DNA from 2 places in the Halomonas sp. N3-2A genome. Region 2 is predicted to be linked to the other one. Evidence: riboswitches for the same ligand, from Rfam matches in the RefSeq annotation. Region 2 holds a riboswitch; the other holds the start of a gene.
What was found. A riboswitch is a leader RNA that binds a small molecule or an ion and turns the genes downstream of it on or off. The one in region 2 is predicted to bind thiamine pyrophosphate.
Positions count from the first base shown of each region.

Region 1 (11,073 bases), 700 kb from region 2:
TCTCATTTGGCCCACCGCCCTTTGGGTGAGCTTTCCGGCGGCCAGCGCCAGCGGGCACTGATTGGCCGTACGCTGATGCAGGAAGCGGAGCTTTTGTTACTGGATGAGCCGTTTGCCAACGTGGATAGCGATACGGTGGATATTTTGATCCGTATTTTGCGCCAAATGGCCGATGAAGGCGTGACCATCATTATTGTGCTGCACGATATGGATCATCTGAGCCACCTAGCCGATGAAGTATTAATGCTAAACGGTGGCCATGGTCGCTGGGTCGCGCCTAGCGCGCTTAACCACCAACATGCATCGGCCAAGGTCGTGCCGTTTGCTTTGGGAGGTCGTCATGCTGGCACTGCTTGATGCGTGGTTTGTTGCGCCTTTCGATTATGGCTTTATGCGGCGTGCGGTCGTGGGTGGCTTGGCACTTTCGCTTGCTGCTCCTCCGCTGGGCGTGTTTTTGGTGCTACGGGGCATGAGCCTGATTGGCGATGCAATGGCCCACGCTATTTTGCCTGGGGTGGCGCTGGGCTTTTTACTCGCCGGGTTCTCTCTGCCGGTGATGAGCGCCGGGGGCGTTCTGTTCGGCGTGATGGTGGCGTTACTTGCCGGTGCTGTGTCGAAAATGGGCGGCCAGCGAGAAGATGCGGCTATGGCGAGTTTTTTTATTATCTCGCTAGCGGCCGGGGTATTACTCATTTCTATGGGTGGCAGCAGCGTGGATTTAACCCATGTGCTGTTCGGCTCAATTTTGGCGATTAACTCCACAGCACTACTGCTCATTGCCTCTATCAGCACGCTGATTGTGATTATTCTGGCGATCATTTTCCGCGCGTTGGTCGTGGAGTGTTTAGACCCGCTGTTTTTACGCGGGCAAAGCCGCCGTAGCAGTTGGGTACATAGCGTTTTTTTAGGGCTATTGGTGCTGAATTTAACCGCGGGTTTCCAAACCTTGGGCACGTTAATGGCGGTGGGCTTAATGATGCTGCCTGCCACTGCGGCGCGGTTTTGGAGTAAGCGGCTGGAAGGCTTGATAGGTATTGCCGTGGTATTGGCCATGATCGCCAGTACCGGCGGGCTATTGATTTCGTTTCATCTTGATACCCCGTCAGGGCCGAGCATTATTTTGCTGGCTGGGGTGGGTTATCTACTGTCGGCACTGTTCGGCCGCTATCACAGCTTAGCCGCTAAGCTGCGGCGCAAGACAACGCCGCTGGCGCTTGAACAGTCGCCATAACTCTTTGTTATTTTTGAAGGAGCGTTGTATGTCGCTTTTCTCTTCATCGCGCTGGTGGGTGGGTGTTTCAGCCATGCTGGCATTGCCTGCAGCAATGGCTAACGACCGTGTTCAGGTAGTTACCAGCTTCTCTATCCTGGCTGACATGGTCGAAAACGTGGGCGGAGAGCACGTTGACGTAACGTCGCTTGTCGGCCCTGACGGCGATGCCCATGTTTATTCGCCAAGCCCAGGCGACGCCCGCGCGCTGGCCAGCGCAGATGTGGTGGTCTTTAACGGACTGCTGTTTGAGGGCTGGATGGAGCGTTTGATTGAGTCTAGCGACTATACGGGTGCATTGGTCACCGCAACCAATGGCATTCAACCCCGCGCCTTTGCCAAACACGATCATGAAGAACACGGCCATGACGATCATGGACACGACGACCATGGCCACGACGACCATGGCCACGACGACCATGGCCACGACGACCATGGCCACGACGACCATGGCCACGAGCACGACGAGCACGATCACAGTGAACATGACCATGGTGATGACGACCCTCACGCATGGCAGGATCTACAGCAGGCAAAGGTCTACGTTACCAATATTCGCGATGGCTTAATCGAAGCAGACAGCGCCAATGCTGAAAGTTATCAAGCAAATGCTGAGCGCTATTTAGCGACAATAGACGAGGCTGATCATGAAATTCGTGATTTGCTGAGCGATATTCCCGCTTCGGCCAGCGTGATTACCGGCCATGATTCGTTTGGTTATTTCTCAAATACTTATGGGGTGAACTTTCTTTCCCCTGTCGGCCTATCTACCGAAGCTGACCCCAGCGGCGCCAGCATGGCCGCGCTTGTGGATGTCATCGAACAGGAAAACGTGCAGGCGCTGTTCCACGAGAACATGACCAACCAAGCCATCATTAATCAGCTGGCCGAAGAAACTGGTCTGCCGATTGCTGGCACACTGTATGCCGATGCGCTGGCGAGTGAGGGTGAAGCCGGCACTTACTTAGGCATGATGCGTCATAACGCGAACGTGCTCCACTCAGCATTAGCTGAACCGGGCCATGATGACCACGACCACGACCACGACCACGACCACGACCACGACCACAGCGAGCATACTCACTAAGCGGTCATGGCAACTTTCTTATCGCAAATATTGGATCACATGGGCGTTTGGCCAAGGATGGCCTGGCGTCAGCGTCTCACTAAAAGAGCCTGCACCTCAGGCGTTGGTTGCTGTCATTAACCATTCTCGGAAGGCAGCCATCGCGTGAGTTTCTGCGCGTGACTGCAGCCGAGTGAGCCAGTAACCTCCCAAACTGACGGAGATATCGAACGGCTGTTGCAGTTCGCCACTGGTCAAGTGTCGGGAAAACATCAGCGGGGGCGCCAGTGCTACCCCAGCCCCTTGCAGGGCCGCTTCCACCATAGCGATGGAAGAGTCAAACACAATGCTTTTCGTCATCGGCAAGCTGCCAGGCAGCCCTGCCGCCAATAACCACTCGGTCCATTCGTCGGCGCGATAAGAGCGCAGCCAGGTCTCGCCTAATACATCGGCGGGGGTAGTGAGCCGCGCAGCGATAGCGGGGGTGCACATGACCGATAGCGACGCTGGCAACAGTGGCTGCGCTGCGGTTCCATGCCAAGCGCCCGTTCCAAAGCGGATAGCAATATCAAGGCCTTCGCTAGCTAAATCCGCGCGATTGTTATGGGTGGAAAGCCGTAAATCGACGAAGGGATATTTTTTCTGAAAATCTTCTAGCCTTGGCAGCAACCAGCCGACGGCAAAGGTACCTACCACACCAACGTTTAATACTTCCCGATAGCTACTCTCACCGAGCTGATCCAGGGTATGCGCCATCTGGTCGAACGAGCTTTTAAGCACTGGCAGCAGCAGTTCTCCCTCTTGGGTCAGCATAAGCCCTCGTGGCAAGCGTATGAACAGCGGCACCTGCAGCTGACTTTCAAGCAGCTTAACCTGATGGCTGACAGCAGCCTGGGTCACACACAGCTCTTCTGCGGCACGCGTAAAGTTCAAATGTCTGGCCGATGCCTCAAAGGCACGCAGCGCCTTCAGCGGCAAGTAGGGACGCACCACCTTGACCCCCAAATTTTTCTAATGGCTTATGCAAAATATCGCTGTTTGTGAATTGCCGCAGCGCGCCGTAAGTTAACCACCGTCACGGACTTTGCGTCTGGCAATAACTTCCCACCTTCTCTCGGCATTAATCACAACAGGATTTTGGTATGCGTAAGATGTTAGCAGCAAAAACCCACCTTTTCATGGCTACTTCTCTGCTATTTAGCAGCTCAGCTTGGGCGCTTGAAGAGCAGGATAACGCCAGCATTGAGGCTCTGGTGAACGATACTATCGCGCCGTTGATGGCCGAGCATCGCATCCCGGGAATGGCGGTCGCGCTTAGCATTAACGGCCAACAGCACTACTTTAATTATGGCCTCGCCAATCAAGAAGCGGGGATTCCGGTCACCGATGAGACGCTCTTCGAACTCGGCTCTGTCAGCAAGGTTTTTACGGCTGCGCTCGCTGGCTTTGCCCAGGCTAGCGGCGCCCTCTCGCTTTCCGACCCGGCCAGCCGCTACCTGCCGGAACTTGAAGGCAGCGCCTTCGATGAGATCAGCCTGCTGGAACTCGGCACCTATACCGCAGGAGGGCTCCCGCTGCAGTTCCCTGAGTCAGTTCAAAGCGAAGAGGCAATGATCGACTACTATCGCCAATGGCAACCGGAATTCGCCCCTGGCAGCCACCGGCTCTACTCCAACCCAAGCTTGGGCCTGTTCGGTTATCTCGCCGCACAAAGCCTGGGCCAGCCCTTCGAGATGGCGATGAAGGAGGCGCTGCTCGCCCCGCTAAGGCTTGAGCATAGCTACTTTCAGGTGCCCGAAGCACAGCAGGCGCACTATGCCTACGGTTACTCTAAACAGGATGAGCCCATTCGGGTGAACCCAGGCATGCTGGATGCCCAGGCCTACGGATTGAAATCGACTGCCGCAGACGTACTAACGCTGGTGGAAGCCAATATGAGTGGCGCTGGGCTGAATGAGCCACTAAGCCAAGCCTTGGCGGCCACGCGCACGGGGTACTTTGAGGTCCGCAATATGACCCAAGGACTGGGCTGGGAAAGCTATGCCTACCCGGTGGCAATCGACTCGCTGCTGGAAGGCAACTCGCTTGAGGTGGTATTGGAAGCTAACCCTGCCAGCCCTTTGAGTCCTCCATTGCCGCCCAGACAGGAAGCGCTCTACAACAAGACCGGTGCGACCAACGGCTTCGGCGCTTATGTGGCCTTTGTGCCCAGCCAGCAGTTAGGTATTGTTCTGCTGGCAAACCGGAACTACCCAAGTCAGGCGCGTATTCAGGCCGCACACCATATCCTGACAACCCTGGCCGAAGCACCCTAAACAATACCGCCGTTGGGCGGTATTTTTTTGCGTTGCATTTTGTCCCAGGGATGGAGAGACTTGCACTACTGCTGCGAATTTTCATCCCTGCAAAGAGCCAATACCATGCGCCTAAACGCCGATTTTAGCCACTTTGCCAGTGTCACGCCGGATCAGTACCGTTGGGTGGACTCCCCCAGCGCTGGTGTAGAGCGCATGATGCTAGACCGCATTGGCGACGAAGTCGCCAGAGCCACCAGCTTGGTACGCTACGCGCCCAACAGCCAGTTCAATCGCCATACTCATGGTGGTGGTGAAGAAATTTTAGTGCTGGAAGGTGTCTTTGCCGATGAGCATGGCCGTTACCCGGCAGGTAGCTACTTACGCAACCCGATTGGCACTGGTCATACCCCGCAAATAGGCGAAGAAGGCGCACTTATTCTGGTGAAGCTACACCAGTTTGATGAAAACGATATTTTGCAACTGGCCGTGCCTGCCCATAGGCTGCCCTGGCAGCCCGACCGACGGCCAGGTATTACTTACAAAATGCTGCACACCTATAGTTCAAAACAGTATGGCCCAGAGCGAGTCAGCCTAGAGCACTGGGAAGCCGATACACTGGTGTCTTATCCACCGCTTGCCGGTGGTTTAGAGCTGTTTGTGCTGGAAGGCTCTCTACTCAGTGATGAGCAGGAATATGCTACCGGCAGCTGGTGCCGCTACCCAGTAGGTGCGGCACCTCAGTTACGCGCGGGTAATGAAGGCGTGCAGCTTTATCTAAAACGCGGGCACTTAGCCACTATTAAGCTACCCAGCTAATCTACAAAACTGTTTACAAATCTAGCCTACCAAACCAATAAACGGCAGCAGCGTTAATAGGGCGATCAGCACCACGGCGACGATTACCAGTACGACTTGCACGGGGTGGGCAAGGAAGCGCCGCCATAATGTTGGTGCACTGCCACTGGCAACCGCTTCTTCGTGCTCTCGCCGCGCGTTAGCTTGACGCTTTTCCTGATACGCCGCCAATGCCGCTTCAGCGGCCTCGCGCTGAGCGGTGTTACGCAACCAAATGGCATCGACACCCAGGCGAAAAAAGCCCGCCTGGGTTTCATAGACATCAAAGCCCTGCTCATCTAGCAACTGGCGTACTTCCAACGCCTCTTCATCGGTCACGTGGCGTAGCCGAAACAGCAAGTGGGCCATATTAGTCGCCCATGGCTGCCATGCGGTCTGCCTGAATCACTTCGATCCAGTAACCATCTGCATCTTTGACAAAGATAACGTCTTTCATCTTGCCCTGGTCCGCGCGCTTGATGAACGTCACCTCATGCTCATCAAACCATGCCTCGGCAGCTTCTAAGTCAGGCACACTAAAGCAGATATGACCAAACCCTTGAGGCTCAGCGTTACCGTCGTGATAGGCAAAATCCTGCTGATCTTCTGTGCCCCAGTTATGCGTCAATTCCAGCAAGCCTTTCTGACTGAAGGTCCAGGCAGTGCGTGCTTGAGTATCTTCTGGCACGTTATCGCTGCTTTCTATATTGGCTAGGAAGTAGAGCGAAAACTGCATCTCTTCGAAATCCAATCGGCGTAGCACCTGCATTCCAAAGACCTTGGAGTAGAACGCTAGCGCGCGTTCGGGATCCTTCACCCGCAGCATGGTGTGATTTAAGCGAAACCCTTGGGTTTGCGGCGCTACGGGCGCGACGCCGGAATGTTGTTCGCCTTGAAAACTCATTTTGCTCTCCTGTCGCTAATGCTGATCATTGAATCCATTGAGCCTCACTTACCGCTTACCATGAGGGCTTTAGAGCCATAATACCAGCCTTTACAAGCATGTAGGATTCACTAACGCAGTGTCACATTAAGCGCACTGGCAATACTAAACAAAAACCCTACACTTATTATTCATAAACTTTACAAAAAGCAGTTCCCGCAACATGAGCGATGCCCCACCTTTGAGGCGTCCACAGGAGTTTTCCATGACTGCGATTGATATGACCCTCGGTGACCACATAACGTTAAAGCAGTTAGCCCGTGCCATACACAATGGCTTTTCACCGATTGTGGAAGTTGAATCAATGGATGGTATCTATAAGGTTCGCTTCCATCACGCGAACGGTGTCTCTGATTTAACCAATGCTGAGGGTCATGTCAGCACGTTTTTGGGCACCGGTGAAATTCGCGACACCCTTGGACAGCTGGGCCTCACTCATGGAGTGCTTACGTTTGCCGACCAGTGTGGCGATGAAATGATTGGTGTTGAGGGTAAAGCGATGACGCCTGATGAGATGCTCACCTACGGAACACGCATCTCGTTTCGTTGATAGTTGCTCATCGCGCTGCCCAGGCTTTACAGATTGATCTAAGCCAAGGATAGTACCATCACGACAGGGGCGCCCTTGCTTAACGGGCTGAGAAGCACCCTTTGAACCTGAACCGGATAACACCGGCGTAGGGAGTCGTGGTGCAGCTGCATCACCTCCCAGCCGGGAGGATATTATGCCTTCACGCCCACTCGGCGATTATCTCCGCGATATGCGCGCTGCCACACCGCTGGTACATTGCATTACCAACTATGTGGCGATGAATAGCACCGCTAACTTGCTATTGGCGGCAGGTGCTTCCCCCGCCATGCTGCATGCTCAAGAAGAAGTGGCGGAGTTCACGGCTATGTCTGGCGCGCTATCGATTAATATTGGCACCCTCTCTTCCCCTTGGGCTGATGCTATGGCAGTCGCCGCGCGCACTGCTCATGAAAACCATATTCCGTGGGTGCTTGATCCTGTGGCTGTTGGTGCTACCGCATTTCGCCTGCGTGTTTGTGAGACGCTGCTGGCTTATCAGCCTAGCGTTATTCGTGGCAACGCCTCAGAAATTCAAGTACTTAACGGATTAGCCAGCCAAGGGCGTGGGGTCGATGCAACTGCTAGCACCCAAGAAGCTACAGCCGCTGCCATTGCGTTAGCACAGCAACATCGCTGCGTGGTGGCGGTCACTGGCGAGAGCGATTTCATTACCGATGGCACGAATCATTATCGGCTTAAAGGTGGGCACGCACTCATGCCTCGCGTGACTACCTTGGGCTGCGGATTGAGTGCGCTGGTGGCAAGCTTTGTGGCCGCAAACCACGAGCAGCCGCTGGAGGCCAGCTTGGCCGCCTTGGCGTGTTTCAGCATCTCTGGAAGCCGTGCAGGCGAGCAGGCTCAAGGCCCTGGCAGTTTCCAAGTGGCGCTATTGGACGCGCTGTATCAGTTATCCCCTGACGACCTTTCGACCCTTGCTCAATGGGAGGCGGTGCATGCCGTTTGATCTTTCACTCTATTTAGTCACCGATGCGGGTCTATGCGCTGGCATGGGTCTGGAAAAAACGGTTGAAGCTGCTGTGCAGGGCGGCATTACCATGGTGCAATTACGCGATAAACACGCTAGTGACGAGCACATGATCGCCCAGGCCAAGCGTCTCAAAGCGATGTTGGCAGGCAGTGGCGTCCCTCTGATCATTAATGATCGCCTGAACGTGGCGTTCGCCAGCCAAGCGGATGGCTTACATGTCGGGCAAAGCGACACGGCTGTTCAAGCAGCGCGAAGCACGCTCGGCCAGCACGCCATTATCGGGCTTTCAATTAACACCCCAGCCCAACTTCAGGAGGCACCTGTCGAATTGCTCAATTACGTCGGCTTAGGGCCCGTGTTTTCGACTGGCAGTAAACAAGACCACGCCCAGCCCATTGGCTTTGATGGGCTGGCACAGCTTGCCAATGCGTGCCAACTTCCCAGCGTCGCGATTGGCGGGTTAAAAGCTGAACACATTGCTCAAGTGAAAGCCGCTGGGGCAAACGGTGTTGCGGTTATTTCTGCTATTTGTGGCCAGCCAGACCCCCGCCTGGCTGCACAGGCATTCCACGCGCAATGACCCAGTTCGACCATATCGCGGCGTTTGTAAAGGTCGCTGAGCTGGGTAGCTATACCCGCGCGGCCGAGGCGCTAGACCTTTCCCGCACGCGGGTATCCCGCCAAGTGATGGCACTTGAAGCGGCATTGGGTGCTCGGCTTATTCAGCGCACCACCCGGCGGCTGCACCTCACTGAAGCGGGCGAACGCTATCTCGTTCGTGCGCAAAGCATTTTGATCGCTTTGGACGAGGCAGCGGCAGAAATCGGCAGTGGCACCAGTACGGTGAGCGGACAGTTGCGCATCAATGGCCCGATGAGCTTCGGCACACGCTATCTTTCACCGCTGGTTGCACAGTTTATGCAAACGCACCCGGGGCTTGAGGTGCGTTTGGATCTAAACGACCGCCGCGTTGATTTGCTGGAAGAGGGCTACGATGTCGCCATTCGTATTGGCAACCTGCCCGACTCTAGCTTAGTGGCGCGACGGCTCACCCAGTGCCGGATGCTGTTTTGCGCATCACCTGATTACCTCACCAAGCACGGCACGCCGCTGACTAGTGAAGATTTGGCATCTCACCGCTGCCTTCGCTACCGAAGCGGCCAAAACAGTGGCGATTGGCGGATTGGCCATCAACTACTCAGTATTTCTGGCCCCCTAGAGAGTAATAATGGCGATATGCTGACGCATGCAGCTGAAGCGGGCTTAGGGATAGCGCAACAGCCCAGCTTTTTAGTGACCGATAGCATTGCGAACGGGCGTTTAGTGCCGATTCTGCAGAACTTACCGCCGGCGTTGCTAGACATCCATGCGCTTTACCCAGCCCGACGCTATTTACCTGCCAAAGTAGAGCGCTTTATTGAGTTATTGGCGGCGGCGTGGGGTGACCCACCAGTATGGGAAATCGAGCTCGGATTGTCGCCTTTATCGCAACAGTGAAGTGCAAGAACAGTGGATTATCTCAGTGGCTTTCATCTGTAAAGTGGCACTATCGCATCCAACGTGATGCTCGCGACTAAGAGAGACGGCTATGACCACTACTAATACTTCACCACTCACCCTCCATGCCACTGCCTTGCTACGTATCAGCTTGGGCGTGATGGTCTTAGCTCACGGCTTGCTTAAGGTGTTTGTCTTCACCCTGCCAGGCACTGTCAGCTATTTTGAATCCCTGGGCTTACCGGGTGTTCTTGCTTACTTAACCATTGCTGCCGAAGTAGGTGGTGGCCTAGCACTTTTACTGGGCATCTATACTCGTTGGGTAAGCCTTGCTCTAGTCCCCGTACTGTTAGGTGCAGCCTCGGTACACCTGGGTAATGGCTGGCTGTTCTCAAACCCGGGTGGTGGCTGGGAATTCCCTATTTTCTGGACGATTGCTCTGGTGGTACAGGCAGGCCTAGGTGGCGGTAGCGCTGTTGTCAGCCGCAAATTCGCTTAACCGCTCTGCCCGCATTGGCTTCGGCTTGTGCGGGCATCATTAGCCCCCTATAGGCTAACGGAGGTACTAAGATGCTACCCAGCCTGTTTATTTCTCATGGCTCCCCCATGCTGGCGCTGAATAAAACGCCGGCCCACGCTTTCCTACGCGAGCTGGGGAAGCGCCTCTCCCCTCGCGCGGTGGTCGTCGTATCAGCCCACTGGGAGAGTCTCACGCTCAAGGTCAGCACTAGCGCACAACCAGAGACGATTCATGATTTTGGCGGGTTTCCACAAGCTCTTTTCGAGTGCCAGTATCCCGCCCCTGGCAACCCTGAATTGGCTGAACAAATTGCGCTGTTATTGGGTGCCGAACGCGTAGAGCGCGGCCTTGACCACGGCGCTTGGGTACCACTTTCGCTGATGTTTCCGGAGGCCAATGTACCGGTCGTTTCCCTGTCGCTACCTGTGCGCTGGGAAAATGACGCGCTAGTCACGCTCGGCGAACGCCTATCAGCATTGCGAAAAGAAGGGGTTCTGATTATTGGCTCGGGCAGCCTGACCCATAACTTATATGAAACGCTTCCCCAGGGCAGCCCCGCCCCCGCCTGGGTAGATGAGTTTGCCCAGTGGGTGAGCAAGCACATTGCAGCCAATGATCGCCAGGCATTGCTCCACTGGGAGAGTGCTCCAAAAGCGCTGGAAAACCACCCAACCCCAGAGCACTTCCAGCCCTTGCTGGTGGCCATGGGGGCAGGCGGAGATGCAACTCAGTTACACCACAGCATTGAACATGGCGTACTGGCAATGGATGTCTATCAGTTCGCTTAAGCCGTTGGGCGAGGCTTCATCGTCGTGCGGCGGTCATGGTAAGCAATTGCCAACCCGCTGCCCATAATCAGCACACTGCCCACCCATACCCACAGATCCGGCAGCTCTCCCCAGAACCACCAGCCAAGCAGCACCGCCCACAGCATTGCAGTGTAATCGAAGGGAGCGGCAATCGCGGCAGGGGCAAAGCGGAATGCCAGGGTAATAAACGCGGTCGCGCCAATACCCAAAACACCCGAGACCAAAAAGCCAAGCCAGTGCCAGGGTTCTGGGGTTTGCCAAACCCAGGGCAAACTCAG
Region 1 is NZ_CP022286.1:3,614,388-3,625,460, forward strand. It holds gene CEK60_RS16820 (metal ABC transporter ATP-binding protein) at 1-357, shown strand, start outside; gene CEK60_RS16825 (metal ABC transporter permease) at 341-1,231, shown strand; gene CEK60_RS16830 (metal ABC transporter solute-binding protein, Zn/Mn family) at 1,260-2,357, shown strand; gene CEK60_RS16835 (LysR family transcriptional regulator) at 2,454-3,329, opposite strand; gene ampC (class C beta-lactamase) at 3,488-4,651, shown strand; gene CEK60_RS16845 (cupin domain-containing protein) at 4,757-5,449, shown strand; gene CEK60_RS16850 (DUF6164 family protein) at 5,471-5,836, opposite strand; gene gloA (lactoylglutathione lyase) at 5,838-6,371, opposite strand; gene CEK60_RS16860 (hypothetical protein) at 6,616-6,960, shown strand; TPP riboswitch at 7,016-7,111, shown strand; gene thiM (hydroxyethylthiazole kinase) at 7,136-7,945, shown strand; gene thiE (thiamine phosphate synthase) at 7,935-8,549, shown strand; gene CEK60_RS16875 (LysR family transcriptional regulator) at 8,546-9,466, shown strand; gene CEK60_RS16880 (DoxX family protein) at 9,558-9,965, shown strand; gene CEK60_RS16885 (DODA-type extradiol aromatic ring-opening family dioxygenase) at 10,037-10,774, shown strand; gene CEK60_RS16890 (DMT family transporter) at 10,771-11,073, opposite strand, start outside.
Region 1: it holds a riboswitch for thiamine pyrophosphate, as region 2 does, so the genes downstream of both, thiM (hydroxyethylthiazole kinase) here and CEK60_RS13670 (sodium:solute symporter) in region 2, are expected to answer to the same signal.

Region 2 (11,073 bases):
CTGCAAACCGGCGCGTTAGATATGGCTTTCTTGACGATTGCCGAAATTTCCAACCGTATTCCAGATTTTGGCGCACTATACGCGCCTTACTTGGTCGATGACGTTAATCACGCGGCACGGCTGTTGCGTTCTGACGCGGCTGGGGAACTACTCGAATTAATGCCACAAGAAGTTGGCTTAATTGGCGTTGGCTACGGCATGGTAGGCATGCGCCAAGTGCTCAGCCGTGACCCTATTGAAAGCGCCGACGATCTGCAGGGGCAGCGCTTACGTATTACCCCTTTCGAGCCCATTCGGGATTTCTATACGGCCACGGGTGCTGCCCCTGCGCCCATGCCGCTATTAGAAGTGTATGACGCGCTGGCTAACGGTCAGGTCGATGCCATTGATATGGATTTCGACTCTATTTTAATTTTGAAATTCTACGAGCAGGCGGAAAACCTGCTGATTTCTAACCATATGATGTTCCCTATGGTGGGCGTCGTGTCTGGGCGAGTATGGCGCGATCTTTCTGAACAAGATCGTGAGCTGATTGATACTGCGATGGCTGAGCATCTAGAGAACGTGCTGGTGGGTTTTGAAGAGAAGGATGCCGCTCAGGAAGAGGAAATTCGCGCCTTGGATATCAACATCGTTGAAGCGGATGCTGAGTTTTTCTCTGACGCCATTGCACAGTGGGAAAACATCTGGGCGCCTAAGGCACCTATGTTAGAAACGTTACGCGCCGAAGCTGACCGGTTACGTGACGAGTAATATGCTGCAACGTTTTTCATCAGGGCTTGCACGCTGTGAAGAGATTGCCGCCGCTGCTTTAGCGGCGGCGGTTACCTGTCTGATTCTCACCAATATTGCGTTTCGCGCGCTAGGTAGCCCGCTTTACTGGATTAGCGAGCTGGCGATTTATGCCATGATTTGGATGACCTTTTTGATAGCCGCCACGGTGTTTAAACGCCGCCAGGGGATAGCGGTCACGTTGCTGAGTGATCTGCTACCGCAAACCGGCCGGAAACTGATAGGTGTCTGGGTAGATGCCATGGTGCTGCTATTTGCCCTGCTGTTAGCGTGGCTTTGTTGGCGTTGGTATCAGCCCCTTGCACTGGTGCAAGCGGGGTTTGATACCCGTGCTTTTCAAGGGCAAACATTCAATTTTATTTACGCTGAAAACACTTCCACGCTTGGCATTAAAAAATTCTGGGCGTGGTTAATTGTGCCGTGGTTTGCATTTTCCCTTAGCCTGCATGGCTGGACGAATCTTATCCAGTCACTCAAACAGTGGCGAACGCCGACCCAAGCACCCACCGCCAAAACGCTACGCTAATCCTGCTTACCCTATTGACGGTACGTTTATGACGATTGCTGTTTTCTTGCTGCTGTTGCTCGGCGCTGTGCCCATTGCGCTAGTGCTGGCATTGACTGCCATGTGGTATATCCAGATGTCAGGCAATACGGTGTTGTTTGATTCGTATCCACAGCAGCTGTTTAGCGCCATTGAAAGCTATGGATTACTGGCGATTCCGTTATTTATGTTGGCGGGCGAATTAATGAATGAAGGCGGTTTAACCCGCCGTTTAATCGCTCTAGCGCGCATTTTAGTAGGAGGATTTCGCGGTGGACTCGCCTATATCAATTTAGTCGCCAACATGATGATGGCGGCGATTATTGGTTCGGCAGCCTCGCAAATTGCCATTATGTCTCGTGCAATGGTGCCAGCAATGGAGCAGGAAGGTTATGACAAATCCTACAGCGCAGCGATTACCGCCGCGGGTGGGCTACTGTCGCCGATTATTCCACCTTCCATGCTGTTTGTGTTGTTTGGCGTCATGGCCCAAGTGCCTATTGCGGAAATGTTTATTGCTGGGTTGTTGCCAGGGCTGCTTTTGGGAACCAGCTTTTTTATCGTGATTGCCTTGGTAGGTTTGGTTCAGCAGTACCCTAAAGGCCAGTGGCCTACTCGCTCTCAGGCGCTTCATGACCTGCTTTGGGGGCTGCCTGCACTGCTCATTCCCGTGATCATTATTGGCGGTATTTTGTGGGGGGTTGCCACGCCAACCGAGTCGGCTGCGCTGGCCTCTCTAGCGGCTTTAATCATGGGCCGCTTTGTCTACGGTGACCTGCGTTTAAGCCAGTTACCCCAGGTGCTAACGCGCACAGCGATTAATGCGGGGTTGGTCATTATGCTGATTGCCGCCGCTGGCGTGTTTGGCTGGGTGGTGATTTATGAGCAGCTTCCGCAAATGGCCGCCGCATGGATTGCCGCGTTGACCAGCGACCCCTTCGTGTTCTTGCTACTGGTGATTGGCGCACTGCTGTTAGTGGGAATGGTGATTGATGGCATTGCGGCGCTAATCTTAGTGGTGCCGATTTTAATGCCCATTGCCCAAAGCCAATTCGCTATTAGCCCCTATCAGTTTGGTGTAGTGGTGTGTTTAACCCTGGTAATGGGGTTGTTAACGCCCCCCGTAGGGGCAGGGCTGTTTATCGCTTCCTCAATGACCGGCGCGTCGCCGCTTAAAATATTTCGCTCGCTGCTGCCGTTTTTGCTAGCAACGTTAGTGACCCTTGTTCTTCTCGCCTGGTTGCCGTGGTTAACCAACGGGCTTATCCAGCGTTAATCGCTATCACACCCATTTCAACCTCTAGCAGAACTGATGTTCTCCACGGCGTTTATGATGCCTTTTAATGGCGGAACATCAGCCCCTGGCTGCTTGCTCAGCGCTGAGCTGGCTAACTCTTTATCAAGTGGCTAATTGACGTTTACGTCAACTTGCTGATATACCCTAGGGTTCATCTTTGCGTCTCATAACAAACACAACGTTGAGGAAGGAAGTCATGTCCGTTCGTGAAATCCCTATGTATATCGATGGCCAGCCAGTCATGTCACAAAGCCAGGATTGGCGTGATGTGGTCAATCCTGCGACTCAGGAAGTGGTTGCCCGTGTACCATTTTGTACCGCCGAAGAGGTGGAACGTGCGATTGCCAGCGCTAAAACAGCTTTTAAAGGGTGGCGTAAAGTGCCGCTTGGCAAGCGCATGCGCATCATGCTGAAACTTCAGGCACTGATACGCGAAAATACCGCTGAATTAGCCGCGCTAATCACCGAAGAGCACGGCAAAACTTTGCCTGACGCTGAAGGTGAAGTAGGGCGCGGTTTAGAGGTCGTGGAACACGCTTGTTCAATTACGTCGCTGCAGTTGGGTGAACTGGCGGAAAACGCCGCGAATGAAGTCGATGTTTACACCATGCACCAGCCGCTGGGCGTTGGCGCGGGCATTACCGCCTTCAACTTCCCGATTATGCTGCCCTGTTTTATGTTCCCGCTTGCCATCGCAACGGGAAATACCTTTGTCCTGAAACCGTCTGAGCAAGACCCTAGTTCCACCATGCGACTGGTTGAACTTGCCCATGAAGCGGGCGTCCCCGCCGGCGTTTTAAACGTGGTTCATGGCGGTCCTGATGTTGCCAACCAAATCGCCGACCATCAGGATATTAAAGCACTTTCGTTTATTGGCTCGACCCATGTGGGCTCCTTGCTTTACAACCGTGCCGCCGCCGCTGGAAAGCGTATGCAGTCGATGATGGGAGCTAAAAACCACTGCGTTGTAATGCCGGACGCCAACCGCAGTCAGGCGATTGATAGCCTACTCGGCTCGGCGTTTGGTGCTGCTGGCCAGCGCTGCATGGCTAACTCGGTTGTCGTGCTAGTCGGTGAAGCGCGAGAGTGGCTGAAAGATATTGAGGAAGGCGCGCGCAGCATGAAAGTCGGTCCTGGCACTCAGCGCGATGCAGACCTAGGGCCGCTTGTCTCACCACAAGCGAAAGAGCGCGTTGAACGCCTGATTTCAGCGGGTGAGAAAGAGGGCGCTAAGCTGCTGGTGGACGGCCGTGGTTGCACGGTAGAGGGCTATCCAAACGGCAACTTTGTTGGCCCAACTCTATTTGCCGATGTGACCGCTGATATGACGGTGTACCGGGAAGAAATTTTTGGCCCAGTGCTATGCGTGGTCAGTGTGGAGACGCTGGATGACGCGATTGCGTTTATCAACGCTAACCCTAACGGCAACGGTACGTCGATCTTTACCAACTCAGGTTGGGTAGCACGGCGCTTTGAAACGGATATCGACGTAGGCCAGATTGGTATCAACGTGCCGATCCCTGTACCCGTCGCTTACTTCAGTTTTACGGGTTCGCGAGCTTCCAAGCTTGGCGACTTGGGGCCGAATGGCAAGCAGGCAATTACCTTCTGGACGCAGACCAAAACGGTCACTGCCCGCTGGTTTGAGCCAGAAAATGTATCTAGCGGTATTAATAGCACTATTTCGTTGAGTTAATTGCACCATGGAGAAGCCCCGCGATAAGCGGGGCTTTTAACGTTTCGGCTTAAGTATTCTGAAATAACGGCAGGCTTCTTTTTAGGAGTTGGCCGATAGGGCCAAGCTGACTGGCGTGCATAACGAGAATGGTGGGGGTGGCCGTTTGCGTTTTTGCGTTGTGAGGAACTAACAGTGCAAATTCGCCTTCTTCAAGATGAAATTCATGCAGCTCACGCAGGCCATCAGGCGTTTCACACTGAGAGCAGCGGTAGTTATCATCTTCGCCATAAACTAAGCGATGATACATTTTGAAGAGCGTATAAATGGCTAAACCGCCTTTCAAAGCAGGCCAGCGGGCAGGTGTGCTGCGCAGCGTGTCAGAAACGATGATGCCATCGGCTTCTGCACTGGCGAATATGCTCGCCAGTGGTGCTGAGAGGAGCGGCGTGCTAGCGCTTAACGACGTCTCGTGTTCTTGAGGGTTCGGGGAGACCTCGTTAACCACTCGGTGGAAATCATCTAAAGAGGCAAGCGGGAAGTCCTTGTGCTTTAGATCACTTGGCTCGAAGCCGCCGTTTTCCCAGCCATGGATAACCCGGAGCGTGGCACGCGCGTGATGCATAGGCAGTGCCAGAAGGGTGTGCAGCATTATCCGGATATGCAGCTGACGCTCATCGGTGTCGTTTTTAAACGCGCAATAAGGGTCGGCAAAAAGAGTATGCAAGCGCCCAGGCGTATGCTCTTTGGCTTCGGAATAATGCATTTTGGTGTCCCTGTTAATTGCCGTTTGCTGCATTTACTGCACGGCTTATAGGTCATTGAATAGTTGAGAGTATGGACAGCGTTAGCCACGATTGAAAGTCACTTTGTTTAGTGTTTTGTTACCGAATCGCGTTATCCAACAGCATGATTGTTTAATCAAAACAAAAATTTAAAGCTTAATCAGCAAATGAGGTGTAACGATGACTAATCGACTTAGCCGTTTCCGTGTACCAGAAACGTTGGATGAACTGCCTGACGATGTTCGCGATGCAATATTAAAAGTGCAAAGCAAGGCGGGATTTGTGCCCAATGTGTTCTTAATGCTGGCGCATCGCCCTGAGGAGTTTCGCGCTTTTTTTGCTTATCACGATGCTTTGATGGAGCGTGAATCCGACACGCTGACTAAAGCTGAAAAAGAGATGATTGTTGTGGCTACCAGTGCTCGCAATCGTTGTCTCTATTGTGTTGTTGCCCATGGCGCGCTATTGAGAATTTATAGTAAAGACCCTTTAGTCGCTGACAATGTCGCTATCAATCATCTAGCGGCAGGGCTAAGCGAACGCCATCGTGTCATGCTGGATTTTGCATTGCACTGCGGGATTGAAGTTGGGGAGTTCTCTGCCACGTGGCAAACAACCTTAGAGAAAGTAGGTTTTACGCTAGAGGACTGTTGGGATATTGGCGCCATTGCTGCTTTTTTCGGCATGTCGAATCGATTAGTTACCATGACGGGTACGCCCCCCAATGAGGAGTTTTATTTGATGGGCCGCCTACCGCGTTAGCAGGATACAGACGCACATCTAGGCGTTACTCACGGATAAATTTTACTAACGCCCAGCCTTTACTAACGAGCCGCTTTCACCGAGGATAGCGTCTCCATTCACTGTCGCCAGGGGAGCCCGCAGCTGTTGGGCTGAGAATGCGCACTGCGCAGACCCTGGAACCTGATCCGGTTCATACCGGCGGAGGAAGTGCGACATGCCTTACCTAACGTCAGCCGTACTTGGTGCGGCGCTATTCTGTTTTGCTTTTCTGGGCCTGCGTGCACGTCATGTGCAGGGATCGCTTGATGACTATGTCACGGCACGAAATTCGCAAACCGCTTCCACACTTGGCTTCTCCTTTTTAGCCTCGGGAATGGGCGCCTGGATTCTGTTTGCGCCGCCTGAAATTGGTGCCTTTGTTGGTCCGTTAGCGTTGGCAGGCTATGCCATTGGCTCTGCGCTGCCGTTTATCGTGTTGGGGTTGTACGGACCAAAAATTCGTCGCGCATTGCCAGAAGGCAGAAGCATTGCCGAATTCGCCCACGCTTGTTACGGCAAGGGGGTGCGTCATTGGGTGCTGCTGGTGTCCGTAGCCTACATGGGCTGTTTTTTAGCAGCGGAACTGACGGCGATAGGTGCTATTACCGCACTGCTTTCCGATGTACCACCTGCACTAGTGATTATTGGCGTTGCGCTCACTACCTTGGTGTATACGGTGATTGGTGGGTTGCGCGCAAGCCTCGCAACGGATCGCTGGCAGGCATGGCTTTTGCTAGCCCTGTTATTGGCTGTGGGTAGCGTTGCGATTTGGCGGCTGCCAGCCATGCCGAATGACGCCGTCATGCCCTCTATTCCTATCGCAAGCGCGCTGAGTGTTGCCCTGACGCTTGTGATTGCGGTGACCGCCGCCAATCTTTTTCACCAAGGCTATTGGCAGCGCGTGTGGGCTGCTCAGGATGACCAGAGCTTAGGTCGAGGCGCTTGGCTAGGCGGCGGGCTGACCGTACTGGTTGTGATGGTGATCGGCGGTATCGGCATCATGGCCGCCATGAGCGGTGTTGCTTTGGGAGAGCCACCTATTCCTTTCTTTGCGCTGTTAACAGATGCGCCTGCCTGGGTGGCGTTACCTGCATTGGTGTTAGCAGTCACGCTAGTGACCTCAAGTGTCGATACGCTGCAAAACGGTATAGCGTCGCTGATAGTCGGGCGTGGCGGTGAACGACATGCAACATCTTTAACGACCGCACGTTGGATAACGGTCGCAATGATGGTGCCGGTGGTATTTATTGCCCTGCAAGGATTGTCAGTTCTACGGCTCTTCTTGATAGCCGACTTACTTTGCGCTGCCATCGTGGTGCCTGTGCTGCTTGGCCTGTGGCAACGTATGACGCCAGTGGCGGCGATTGGTGGCGGCATGGCTGGATTAGCAGGGGCAATACTGCCGGGGTGGCTAAGCCAGGGAAGCGTTACGGCTGGCATTATGGCGGCTACCTTTCCAGGCAGTATCCCAACGTTAGGGCCTTTTCTAGGGGCGTTACTGGCGTCTATTGTCGTCAGCGTTACACTGGCATACCTGCCTAATCGACGAAGCGTTAGGCCGTAACGTTAAGCCGTGAGCCAAATTAACAGGGACGATCATGATTCGCAGCCTACTAACGACATCAGAAGGCGATGTGCGCGAAGGCGATGAACGCCTCATTGATGACTGGCAAACGACGCCCGGTAGCCACCTATGGATAGACATGAAAGGTGAGCCTGAGGAGAGTGAACGCCAGCTATTGGAGCGTTTTGATTGTCATCCAATGGCAATTCAAGATGCCCACAAAGAGCGCCATCCGCCGAAAATTGAAGAGTTTGAGCACCATACCCTGATTATTTACCGAGGTATTTCATCTTTTGATGCTCAGCTAAACTTTGTGCCTCAGCAGGTGTGCCTCTTTATTGGAGAGCGTTTTCTAATCACGCTGCACGCTGGTGAGGCGCTTAGTATTGAACGGCTCTTTAGTGAGCACGGAAAAACACTGCTGGCGCTATCTCCCGAGCGTGTCGCGCTGAAAATTATGTACATCTCAGCAGGCTTCTACATCGATAGCTTACTGGAGTTTGAGAGTGAGCTAAGCGATATAGAAGATGAGCTTTTAGAGGCTGGTAATGATGTGCTGATGCGGAAAATCACCGCCTATCGTTCACGATTGGTAAAGATGCGCCGTATTTTTAGCTACCACAAAGGCATTACCCAAGAGCTTACTGCCTATGACTATGCCCATCTGCCACGCGGAGAAAGTGAAACGCTGCATGCCATCACGGATGTAGAGGAGCGCTTTGAGCGCCTATATACACTGACACAAATGTATTACGACATTTGCGGTGATCTCATTGATGGTTACATTTCGATTTCCTCTCACCAGCTAAATATCACCATGCGCGTATTAACGGTGATTACTGCCATATTTGTGCCACTGACGTTTATTGTCGGTATTTACGGCATGAACTTTGAGTACATGCCAGAGCTGCGCTATCAGTACGGATACTTTTTTGTTTGGGGAGCCATGCTGGGTATCGGAGGTTGTTTAATTTGGTTATTTAAGCGTAAAAACTGGTTTTAAAATGAGCCAGATGATCGCTGGTAGCGAAAAGTTGATAGTTGGTCATGTGGTTGGAGCGCTAGTGTGGCATCCTCGCAGTCGACCAATGACCTGCAAATAACCTGAGAGCTACTTTTATGACCATCATGATTATTGGCCTGCTGATTTTTCTTGGCAGCCATTCTGTGCGTATCTTTGCTGAAGACTGGCGTCAGCGACAGATTGTTAAACGCGGCGAAAACACCTGGAAGATTGCGTACTCCGTAGTGTCGGTGATTGGACTGGCAATTGCTATTTACGGTTTTGGCCAAATGCGCCTAGACCCTATCTACGTCTGGTTTCCCCCCACGGGCTTACGCCATGCGGTAGCACTGCTGATGGTGCCTGCCTTTATTATGCTGGTAGCAGCCTATGTGCCGCGTAATGCTATCAAAGCGAAGCTTGGTCATCCGATGATGTTGGCCGTAAAAATTTGGGCATTTTCACACTTATTGGCTAATGGACGACTGGGCGATATTGTCTTTTTTGCAGCATTTTTGGTGTGGGCTATTCTGGCCTTTAAGGCAGCCAAAAAGCGTGATCGCCTACATCCCGCTAAGCCAGTACCAACCTCGGCTCCCGCGACAATAGCCACCGTCGTGATTGGCTTGATAGCGTATATTTTGTTTGCTCTTTACCTACATGTGTTAGTTATTGGTGTACCTGTTTTTAGCTAGTAATTATTAATAAATATTAACGGCGTCAATGGTTTATATCCGTTGACGCCGTTTTTATTATTACTCTTGAGTGGCGGCGAAAGTTTGCTATTGTCAGCTAGGTTCATCCAACGTTTCACAACGGAGAAATTTATGGCCGAAGCTGTACCTCAAGTACCGAAAACGATGTCTGCCATGTTGTTAACAGGCCATGGTGATATAGATAAATTGCAGTACCGGCAGGATGTTATGACCCCTAAACCAGGGGCGGGGCAAGTGCTGGTTCAGGTAACAGCAACGGCCAAAAATAATACTGACCGGAAAGCGCGTGAAGGGCTTTATCCTACGAAAGGGAAAGAGGAGGTCACATCGTTTGCGATGGGAGGATCGCCCACACTGACATTTCCTCGTATTCAAGGGGCTGATATTGCTGGACGCGTGGCGGCAGTAGGCGAGGGCGTGGATGCTTCACGTATTGGAGAACGAGGCCTGCTCGATTTTAATATTTACGCTGATGAGCGTCGCGATATCAATCTGACGCCAGATTATTATGGCCACGGGGCTGATGGTGGCTATGCTGATTTTGTCGTCGTCCCAGCCGACCAGCTTCATCATGTTCCCAACCCTGAATTGCACGATGCAGAGCTTGCTGCGATGGGGATGTGCTCGTATCAGACGGCTTATCACATGATGACGTCTGCCAACATTGGCGCGGGTGAACGTGTGCTGGTGACAGGCGCCAGTGGCGGTGTCGGAACGGCGTTAATTCAGCTTTGTCGGGTCGTGGGCGCTATTCCTTACGCTGTCAGCCAGCCGGATAAAGCCGATGCGCTGCTGGCGTTGGGTGCAGAAGTCGTCATCGATCGGGGTGATTTATCGACGTTTGTTGAGCGTGTATTGGCGACCACTGATGGTAAGCCGATTGATGCAGTGATGGACTTGGTCGGTGGGCAGATGACCGATCTGTTTATCGATACCATGATTGTTGATATGCAAGGCCGTAGCAGTTATCCGCGGCTTTCCATTGCAGGTGCGAGTGGTGGCAATATCAGCGAGATTATGTGGACTCGCGTCTACTTGTACCAAGTGCAGATTTTTGGTGTTTCCCATGGCACTCGCGAAGAGGCTGAACAACTGATCGAGTGGATTCGCAGTGGGGCGCTAAAACCAGTGCTGCACGCGGCCTTTAAACTATCGGATCTACATAACGCTGAGCGCTACTTTGTAAACCGTGGCAGTAACTACCTGGGAAAAATAGTTATTGTTCCTGATGCGCAGTGGGAAACCCATGGTGCGCCGTTTGCCCTCACCACCGCCTAGGAGCAGTGCTAATGAAAAATCTGCATACGATTCAGCTGATGGATACTCATGCCGGTGGTGATGTTAGCCGTATTGTGACGGGGGGGATCGGTGTGCTTCCTGGTGCCACAGTACGCCAACAAATGGAGTTTCTGCGTGATGATGCCGATGGTTTGCGACGGCTGTTGCTAGAAGAGCCGTATGGTATTCCGGAGATGTCGGTAGATCTGTTGGTGCCTTCCTCGCATCCGGACGCCGTCGCGGGCTATATCATTATGGAGGTCATGGGCTACCCGATTTATTCGGGTTCTAACACGCTGTGTACAGCCACTGCTGTGTTAGAAAGTGGGCTGGTCCCCAAGCAGGAAGGTATTCAACGCTTTAAACTGGAAGCACCCGCAGGCTTGGTGCAAATTGAAGCGAAGGTGAGCAATGGGGTAGTGGAGTCTGTTACCTGTGAAGGCCTGCCAAGCTATATCGACACCTATCGCGATACGATTCAAGTTCCTGAACTTGGAGCAATTACCTACTCAGTCGCTTACAGCGGTGGCTTTTATGCCTTGGTAGATGCCGAAGAGTTAGGCTTCAAGCTAGTACGCAGTGAGGAGCAGGCGCTTGCCGCTTGTGCTTATAAAATTGTTGAGGCGATCCAAGCGC
Region 2 is NZ_CP022286.1:2,912,408-2,923,480, reverse strand. It holds gene CEK60_RS13700 (TRAP transporter substrate-binding protein) at 1-753, shown strand, start outside; gene CEK60_RS13695 (TRAP transporter small permease) at 755-1,318, shown strand; gene CEK60_RS13690 (TRAP transporter large permease) at 1,347-2,612, shown strand; gene CEK60_RS13685 (CoA-acylating methylmalonate-semialdehyde dehydrogenase) at 2,830-4,329, shown strand; gene CEK60_RS13680 (hypothetical protein) at 4,379-5,074, opposite strand; gene CEK60_RS13675 (peroxidase-related enzyme) at 5,274-5,855, shown strand; TPP riboswitch at 5,955-6,062, shown strand; gene CEK60_RS13670 (sodium:solute symporter) at 6,052-7,440, shown strand; gene CEK60_RS13665 (magnesium transporter CorA family protein) at 7,475-8,443, shown strand; gene CEK60_RS13660 (NnrU family protein) at 8,560-9,138, shown strand; gene CEK60_RS13655 (alcohol dehydrogenase catalytic domain-containing protein) at 9,271-10,437, shown strand; gene CEK60_RS13650 (proline racemase family protein) at 10,449-11,073, shown strand, end outside.